3 regions of the Brassicibacter mesophilus genome follow, and region 3 is predicted to be linked to each of the others. Evidence: riboswitches for the same ligand, from Rfam matches in the RefSeq annotation. Region 3 holds a riboswitch; each other region holds the start of a gene.
The links. A riboswitch is a leader RNA that binds a small molecule or an ion and turns the genes downstream of it on or off. The one in region 3 is predicted to bind molybdenum cofactor.
Positions count from the first base shown of each region.

Region 1: linked by a shared signal. The riboswitch ahead of pruA (L-glutamate gamma-semialdehyde dehydrogenase) and the one ahead of HNR33_RS09510 (hypothetical protein) in region 3 are both predicted to bind molybdenum cofactor.
Region 2: linked by a shared signal. The riboswitch ahead of HNR33_RS10595 (RnfABCDGE type electron transport complex subunit G) and the one ahead of HNR33_RS09510 (hypothetical protein) in region 3 are both predicted to bind molybdenum cofactor.

Region 1 covers NZ_JBNPXI010000003.1:43,647-46,928, reverse strand. The annotation lists gene HNR33_RS05135 (ABC transporter substrate-binding protein) at 1-189, opposite strand, end outside; gene pruA (L-glutamate gamma-semialdehyde dehydrogenase) at 313-1,944, opposite strand; molybdenum cofactor riboswitch at 2,117-2,238, opposite strand; gene HNR33_RS05125 (GerAB/ArcD/ProY family transporter) at 2,616-3,282, opposite strand, start outside.
Region 2 covers NZ_JBNPXI010000008.1:71,795-75,076, forward strand. The annotation lists gene HNR33_RS10590 (molybdopterin-dependent oxidoreductase) at 1-765, opposite strand, end outside; gene HNR33_RS10595 (RnfABCDGE type electron transport complex subunit G) at 782-1,303, opposite strand; molybdenum cofactor riboswitch at 1,403-1,526, opposite strand; gene HNR33_RS10600 (V-type ATP synthase subunit D) at 1,603-2,214, opposite strand; gene HNR33_RS10605 (V-type ATP synthase subunit B) at 2,232-3,282, opposite strand, start outside.
Region 3 covers NZ_JBNPXI010000007.1:36,144-39,425, forward strand. The annotation lists gene HNR33_RS09495 (DUF2238 domain-containing protein) at 1-341, shown strand, start outside; gene HNR33_RS09500 (hypothetical protein) at 364-927, opposite strand; gene HNR33_RS09505 (hypothetical protein) at 896-1,630, opposite strand; gene HNR33_RS09510 (hypothetical protein) at 1,635-2,078, opposite strand; molybdenum cofactor riboswitch at 2,171-2,290, opposite strand; gene HNR33_RS09515 (putative Se/S carrier protein) at 2,335-2,610, opposite strand; gene HNR33_RS09520 (sulfurtransferase TusA family protein) at 2,620-2,832, opposite strand; gene yedE (YedE family putative selenium transporter) at 2,825-3,282, opposite strand, start outside.

The DNA.
Region 1 (3,282 bases), on a different contig from region 3:
ATTAATCGTAAGTATTTTTTCTAATTCTGGTTTGCCAAATGTTCCAATTTTCTCTTTATTTACAGCTTCCCTAGGGTAATTACAGTGTTCTGTAACACCTACAAGCTGTTCTTCTAGTCCTAAATAGTAAATAATCTCAGTAATAGAAGGGACTAATGAAATAATTTTTTTTCTTTGAACTGACTCCATAATTGACTTCCTCCTTTTACTTATTATAACACTAATAAGTAGTACTATTTGATATGTAAGAAAACGAAAAGGATCTCAATATTGAGATCCTTTTCGTCTTTATATACTGAATAAGAACAAACACTATTTATCTTGCATAAAAACGTAGCCATATGACTTTGAAGGATTAAAGGTTTCTTTTATAGTTCTCGGATTTATCCATCTCATCATATTTAACTTGCTTCCTGCTTTATCATTTGTTCCTGAGCTTCTTGCCCCTCCAAAGGGTTGTTGTCCAACTACTGCTCCAGTAGGTTTATCATTTATATAAAAGTTTCCAGCTGTATAACCTAATAGACGCTCCATTGTAAGTATTGCACTTCTATCCTGAGCAAAAACTGCACCTGTCAATCCATACTGAGAAGTAGTATCACAAATCGCTAAAGTTTCTTCAAATTTTTCATCTTCGTAAATATATAAAGTAAGAACAGGTCCAAATATTTCTTCACTCATGGTTTTAAATTTAGGATTACTAGTTACAATTATTGTCGGTTCAATAAAATATCCAATAGAATCATCACATTTTCCACCATAGAGTATATCAGCATCAGAAGCATCTTCTGCGTATTCTATATATGATTTAATATTGTTAAAAGCCTTCTTATCGATTACAGCACCCATAAAGTTAGTAAAATCTTCAACACTACCTATTTTTATGGTCTTCATTTCTTCTAATATTTTTTCTCTTAAATCTGTCCACATGCTTTTGGGAATATATGCCCTAGAAGCTGCTGAGCATTTTTGCCCCTGATATTCAAAAGCCCCTCGAATCAATGCAGTAGTCAAAGCATTAATATCAGCGGATTTATGTACAAATATAAAATCTTTACCTCCTGTTTCTCCTACAAGTCTAGGATAGCTTTTATACTTATCAAGATTATCAGCCACTTGTTTCCACATTGTGTTAAAGACCTTTGTTGAGCCCGTAAAATGGATACCTGCAAGGTGCTCACTATCCATCATGTACTTTGCAATATCATTTCCACTGCTAGGAATGAAATTTATCACTCCATCTGGCAGCCCAGCTTCTTGAAGAAGCTTCATTACAAAATAATTAGAATATACGGCTGTTGACGCTGGCTTCCAATTAACTACATTTCCAAGAATAGCAGGTGCCACTGCAAGATTGCCTCCAATAGCAGTGAAATTAAATGGAGTTATTGCTAGTACAAACCCTTCAAGTGGTCTATAGTCTATTCTATTCCATATCTCTTTAGTCGATATAGGTTGGTCTTCATATATGCTTTGAGCAAAATACACATTAAATCTTAGAAAGTCAATTAATTCACATGCTGAATCAATTTCTGCTTGATAAGCAGTTTTACTTTGACCTAACATTGTGGCAGCATTCATAGTGGCTCTCCAAGGGCCTGATATTAATTCAGCTGCTTTAAGAAAAATTGAGGATCTATGCTCCCAAGACATTTCCTGCCAATTTTTCTTGGCTTCAAAAGAAGCTGCTATGGCCATCTCCAATTCTTTCTTTCCAGCAATATGGTATTTAGCAAGTATATGCTTATGCTCATGAGGAATAGTACAATATCCTATATTCCCTGTTTTTACCTCTTTTCCTCCTATAATAAGAGGAATCTCGATCTCTTGGTTTTTAAGCTCCATTAGTTTTACTTTAAGCTTAGCTCTTTCTTCACTATCTGGTGCGTACTCCCTTACAATCTCATTAGCTGGTTCTTTGATTTTAAAGAAACCATTGCTCATTTTTTATACCCCCTTTATCAATCTAGAAATCGACTATTGGAAGGTATTCCCATAGAGTTATTTTCTATATACATTAGTAAGCAGAATGCATGATACTTTATTTCAAAATTCTACTCATAAAAACAATATCACAACTATTATAAGCAATAATATATAAACCTATGATATTAATCCGATATGAGCATTAACTCCTTTCCACAATGGGAGGCATACCCGTTTCCAACTATACCCTATCGGTCTTTCTTCCATAAATAATATATCCACAGGAAAAAAAACTCGGAGTAAATCTCGATATATCTGAATATTATAGCAAATTTTATATTATGTCAAATTTTCAAAAATATATGTTGAAAGGACAATCACAGTATTGTGCACATAAACATAGTATATATTAACCTTAGAAATAGGTAATCAATTTAAAAGGAGGTACTTTCATGGCTGAAGGTCAATGTGGAGGATATGGTGGTATAGGTAGTGAATTACTATTCTTTTTCTTATTACTAGTTGTTTTATTCTGTAGCTGCTATGGCGGAGGATTTGGTAAATACTAAGAAGGATAGTATTCATTCATATATTACCTAAGTATTTTACCTTTCTCTTAAAAAACAAAGATGTTTAATAAGTATCTTTCAAATGAATTAAAACCCCACTAGTAGAATACTCGTGGGGTTTTAATTAGCTAAGTTCTTCTCTGTCTTTCTCTTTTTTGATTTTGCAGCAATAAGTATCATAACAGGCAATATTACTTGATAAGTAAACGCATAATATTTCCATATTTTAGTATCCCATTCAAGATAAGACATTGCACTATCAAATACTAGATAGGCTAAATTAGCAAACAAAAGCCCAATAGGTACTACTAGAAATCTGTAATCCTTACACCCAAACAGTTTACTTATTCCATTACAAGCAGCTAATAAATAAATGCTTAATTTAATAAATCCTCCCAAGGTAAATACAAGTGCAGCAATTACTTCTATTCTTTGTAGAAAATTGCCAATTCTCAATGTAGAAATAGCAGTGTATGTTGGATAGAATTCAATCATAGCAGCACCTTCGCCTATTGTAAAGATATTTGTTACTGAATTTAACAGTACTCCTATAGCACCGCCAGCCAATCCCATCATATACACTTTATAGGTGGATTTTTTATTGCTAAAGTTAGGAAAAGCCATTGTAAATACTATTATTTCAGCAAACGGAAATGAAAATGTAGAAGTGGCGCCTTCCATAATTGTCTTAATATCACTATCTAATATAGGAAAAATATTGTTTACATTCATTTTATTAGTTAGTAGTATTAATGCAATTATCATTAACAATATAACTGGAAGGATA
Region 2 (3,282 bases), on a different contig from region 3:
TCCTTTAGGCATATCTGGGGATAGAAATAGTGGAGCTTCTTCTCCAGTTACTTTGATATATCCGGTTTTAAATACTTCTGTTGTTTCATTTTTTTCTAGTCCATCACTTGATTTTATGTATATTCTGTCAAAGTTTTTACTATTAACAAATTGTTCCATAATTTCAGCACTCTTTACTGCTTTATCTACACTTTCATAGTATGTATAATCATACTGGTTAAGTATTTGTGTAGCTGTATCAAACACTATTAACTTCTGCGTCTCATCCTTTTCTATGTTCTTTATGATTTCAATTTCACTTAGATTTCTAACCCAATACATTGCTCTTTCATCTGGCACTACTATTCTTATAGGCTTGCTCTTTTCGTCTAACGGCTTTCCATCTATTTCGTATGCCAATATAACATCTCTGCTTTTTAAAACCTCACTAGGAACATCTATAGAGTATCCATCTCCTGCAACTAGTCTTATTCCAGCTAGGTCCTTCTGAGACTTATTGTATTTTTGAAGTATGGTTTCAAATAATGCTCCTGTAGCCTTATATTTCTTCTCTTCTCCACTTGAACTTATGGAAATGACATCCTTCGTCACTGGTTCTACGCTTTTTATTTCTTCTATGTTTAATACTATGACCTCATCCTGTAATCCTGATATAGCTATTATTTCAACATCTCCAACTACATCAATAGGTTCATTGCTCTTTGCACATGCCGCAATGGACAAAGCAAGTATTAAAGACATAATTAATATAACTAGCTTTTTCAAGCTTTTTACCCCCTTTTTATTTATTCATCTTCATATAGTTTGCTAATGAAAGGTTCACTCCGTTTACAACTGCTTCACTGCTTATTGTAGCTCCTGTAACGGCTACTATTTCATTTGGTCTTTCCGCTATTATTTTCACTGTCTTAAGCTGCCTATCTGCATTTTTGTTGTTAAATCTGTCCAGAAACCATTCCTCTGTTATATACCCTCCATATGCTTCTGTCTCATTATGACTTAGAATCTGTATATCTGTAACTTCATCTAAATCCATATCTATACTGGTTATCAGCTTAATGGTCCCTTTGTAACCCTTTACTCTAACAATCTGCACTATCTCTTCATTTTCATTTATAGTATTTAAAGCTTTATATACTCTTATAATATCTCTATTCTCATATTGCTTTAGCCTTGATACATTCTCATATTTGTCATCTAAATCATATGAAGAATATAACTGTATATAGCCAAAAAACAAAGATATACATAGTATGCCTGCTACAATTATAATTATCTGTCTCTTGCCTTTGAAAAAAATCACCCCCAAAAAACAAAAATAGCTTCCTCCATAGTAGAAGAAGCATATAATTTCATAAGCATAAAAATACAGAATGTTTATTATAACATCTGTTGAAAAATTTATGTCTTATTACTATCTCCTTTCCACAACGGGAGGCATGAAAGTTTCCAATCACACCCTGCCGGCTTGTTTACCATAGACTTAAGAATCAACAGGTACTTCAAGCTCGGAGACTTGTGTTTTCTTTTATATTATATTGTTTAAAATATTTTGTCAATATTGTAACAAGTTAACTACAAATCCACAATAACTAGTTAATACTACTTTTTACTTTTGACTCTTTTTAATCGAAAGAAATCCTCCCTTTCTTTTTCTTCAAGAACCTCTTGAATAAATTTTATTTGTGTTGTATACTTTGGAATCTGTATTTTTTCTAGTGCGTTAGCTCTCTTTTGCGTTTTTTCAATCTCCATTGCTAGTTTAAATACTGAATTCTCTATCTCTGCAAGTTCATATATAAGATATTTTACTTCAGTAAACTTAGCTATAGCTGTATCTAAAACTGGATTAGTCCTAAAAAAACCATATTGAGGATCAAGTTTTTCTTTCTCATATATCACCTTAGGAATTTCTACACCCATGACACTTTTTAACAAAATATCAAATTCTTCTTCTTTTGGTATTGAAAGTGAAATTTCTTCTACATTATTTACTCCAAGAGTTATATTTACAAATTCTAAAGCCCTATATGCCTCTTTAAATGTAATCGAAACTCTGTCTTGAACCTCTTTAGCTTTGTCTATAAGAGACATCATCTCTTTTATAAGAACAGTCCTTTTTTTATCTAGCAGCTCAAAGCCTTTTTTTGAGAACTCTAATGAGTTCTTAGCTTTTATAAGGTTCGATTTTGTTGGAGCAGCATTTATAGCCATATAAATACTTCCTTTCGCTATTTGTTTATATACTTCTCTATCAGCTTCGGATCAATTCTGTCTAGCTCTTCAACAGGAAGAATAGATAGTATCTCCCATGCTAAGTCTAACGTATCTTCTATATTTCTATTTTCATCGAAATCCTGATTAATGAACTTAGCTTCAAAAACTCTTCCGAACTCCATGTATTTTCTATCAGTTTCAGAAAGATCATCTTCTCCTATGATTTGAGATAGAGCTCTTACCTCCTGTACCTTCGAATATGACGAAAATAACTGATTTGCAACCTCAGGATGATCTTCACGTGTAAATCCTTCTCCTATTCCATCCTTCATCAGTCTAGAAAGAGACGGTAGAATATTTACTGGTGGATATACGTTTTTCTGATAAAGCTCTCTTCCTAAAACAATCTGACCCTCTGTTATATATCCAGTAAGGTCTGGAACTGGATGTGTGATATCATCATTAGGCATAGTTAAAATAGGTAACAGCGTTATAGAGCCATCTGTATCTTTTAACATTCCTGCTCGCTCATATAATGATGCTAGATCAGAGTAAAGATATCCTGGATACCCTTTTCTGCTAGGTACTTCCTCTCTTGCTGAAGAAACCTCTCTTAGTGCCTCACTATAGCTTGTTATGTCTGTCATTATGACTAATACATGCATGTTTTTTTCAAAAGCTAAATACTCAGCAGCAGTTAATGCACATCTAGGAGTTGTTATTCTCTCTGCTATAGGATCATTTGCATAGTTGACATACATTACTACCCTGTTTAGTGCTTCAGACTCATCAAAGCTTTTTTTAAAGAAATCGGCATCATCATGTTTAACTCCAATGGCTGCAAAAACTATGGCAAAGTCATTATCTGCATCAGAGCTTATTTTTGCTTGCCTTACAATCTGAGCTGCTAACTCATTATGAGGTAACCCGTTGCCTGAAAATATAGGTAGTTTTTGTCCTCTAATCAAAGTCATTAGTCCATCTATTGATGATATGCCAGTCTGGATATAGTTTCTAGGATATTTTCTAGCTACAGGATTCATCGGTCTTCCATTTATATTATAG
Region 3 (3,282 bases):
GTCAGCTTTTCAATTTATATATAACATCTTATTGGTTTGATAATTTACTACATTTATTAGGTTCTTTTTCCTTTTCTTTATTTTACTATTCAATATTATGTTCATTATTTAATTTTAAAGCAAATTCAAGGGGATTGATATTCATCATTGTTGCTTCACTAGGTATATCTGGAGGAGTATTTTTTGAAGTTATAGAGTTTACTTTAGATGAGCTATTTAACAGTAATAATCAACATGGATTAATAGATACTGATCTAGACATTATATTTAATATAATTGGTTCAATATTAGCAGGCTTATTTATGTCATATAAAAATAACAAAAAAAGAAGAAGCCAGTAACATATTCTAGCTACTGTAAATGCTACTGACTGTTAGTTCTATCATGTAATTTAATTCTTTCATAAATAAAATAAGCTATAACTCCACCAATAAAGCCAAACACCAGATGATTAACTGTTGCTATCTTAATTCCTAATAATAGAAAACCTCTAGGTAAATCAAATATTATTCCTAATATATAGTTTACTAATAACTTTGTCCAGTGTGCAAAAGCAGCAACTACACCTACTAATAACAGCTTTCTAGACTTATGTGATACAAAGCAAAATATCAAATCAACAGTTACACCAGGAAGAAAATACTTAAAAAATACAAAAGGACCTTCTTTTCCTAATCCAAACATTACTGCTAATATTCCTGCTATTGTCCCTGCTAATATTCCTGACATGCCCTTGTTATATCTTAAGCAGCAAAACATGAGTATTGCCATCCATATCGCACCTGAGTGCCCTGGGATATTTAATGGTATCTTTATTATTAACTTTGAAATTGCAATAAGAGCTCCACAAAATGTAACTGCTATTGTCTCTTTAAGTGATAATCCCCATAAATACTTAATATCTCTCTTTAATCCTACTTCTTTCAAGAATTCTCCACTCCCCTTTAGTATCTGAGACTTTTGATACTAACAGTGTAGGTACGCCCTTTAACATAACAGGTCTGAACCAGTCTCCTACATCAACCATATCATCCATCTCTGGTGAAAGCCCATCTTCTGTCACAATACGTTCAACACCACTCTTTTCTAATATTTCTCTAGCTGAATAGACTCCTTCCATGTCTCTAATACCTTTTAGCCATACAAATCTTCCATCATTACCTGATTTTCTTAACCCTACAGCTGCAAGTGCGCCGATTATACCGTCATTTGTACCTCCATGACCTGATAGATGGATATCAAATTTTTCTGCTAGATAAGCAGCTTTTTGCTGTTTCAGTACTTCACATTTTGCACTATTTCCAAATGCTATTATTTCATCAGTAATTTCTATACTTTCTGATATACAAAGTCCTGGATCAGAACCTTCTGCACACTCTCTTATTAAAAATTCACTGCAAAGCTTTATTAGCTCGTCCATGTCACAGTATTCATTATACAAGCCTATGCAAAGGGAACTATTGTGAGAAGTATACGGTATGTCTTTGGAAACAAAAAGCTGATGCCTAGTAATCCCAGTTATCTCCCCCCAATTATTGTCACTAAGCTCTTTTGCTAACATACGAGCTCTATATCCTGTTCCTCTTGTATTAAGGTTATCTGTATCATCAATTGCTATGTAAATCAACACATTATCACTCCTCTACAACAATCTTGATTATATCTTTAACCCAATCTTTTTTAGAAATCGCGTGTGTAGCTAGCTTAACAGTGCCATGATTTGTAATATCAAGTAAAGTTTCTTCATCTACTTGCTCTCTAGATAAATCTGCCTCTGTCCTCCATGCTCCTACAAATGTTATATTTGAAAAGTCATTTATCCCTGAATCTTTAAGAACATCTAACACTGATGGTCCTTCTTCTGTCTTTCCTTCTGCTTCCATAGTTTTTTTATCCATCGCATTTATATCTTCTATTGTATAACTCTTCATGAGCTTTTCGTTTAACATTACTTTCACAGTATAATCCTCAATTTCTCTACCTTCACCTTTATTTCCGTTTCCTGCTGAGCTTTGAGAACAGGCTGTCAAGCTAATCACTAATAGAAAAATAATTAAAAATAAGTTTCTTTTTTTCAAATCATCTACCTCCATTTTTAAAAATAAAACTGCTCTTTCTTCAGCGGAAAGAGCAGTATGATTTATAGTAGCATAATAATAAGCAAGTTTTATATAATCAAGCTATTTCTCCTTTCCACTTAGGGAGGCATCATCATTTCTAACAATACCCTATCGGTCTGTTTCCATAGTACAATACATTAGGTGTTACAGACTCGGAGCATATTTTTAACTTGATTATATTATACACTAATTCAGTATGTCAACAAAGCTATTATTATTCCTTGGATTTAAGAAACTTTGAAAACCAAGTGTTATTCTTTTTATTTTCTATCTTATGAACTTCGTCGATTTCTATATGAAATTTATTACAGATATCTAAAATATCATCTTGCATTTCACATGGAAATTCTGCTGCTGTTCCACAACTTGAGCTAACTTGTCTTGGAACAGGCATTAATTTTACGTTTATATTTTGCTGCTTTAATTCTTTTTCAAAGTTTAATGCATGATTTGTTGTATGAAATGTCACTATACAATAGTACTGATTCAATTATCTCACCTATTTTCTAATAGTTAAACAAAAATCATCTTCATTTTCTTTTACATCAACCTTTAATCCTTGGCCAGTTGCATATCTTTTTATATTCTCAACTGCAACCATTGCATCAACTAGCACTTCTAATACATCTGAATTATTTTCTTCCATAGCTCTTTTAGTCATAATAACTGGTTCGGGACAAGATCTTCCTCTAGCATCAACTATATTAGACATTAGCTTGACCTCCCTCTTTTTGAATAAGTACTTTTCTGTTTTTATTTACACTTGAAATAACAGATACTGCTATAGCAATAACAGCAATGAACCCTATTATTACAGCAATTTTACCATTTGCAGGCACTCCTTTTGGACTTGCTGCTAATCCAAAGTTATGTGCAAACGCAGCTCCAACTATAAGTCCTAATATAGTAACTGCTGCATCTGTATCGCCTTCTCCAGCTAGTATTGTTTGTCTAAGAGGACATCCTCCTAATAATACTGCAGTTAATCCAACTAATGCCATACCTAAAAAGTTCCAAACATGATCTGCATGAGCTATAGGTTGGCCTTCAAAGCCTATTTTGAAGGTTTCAAAGTTAAAGATCAAATTACCCAATAGTGCAAAAACAAAAATACCTATTAGTCCCCATAAAAAATGGAAATCTTTTATTAAAAATGCATCTC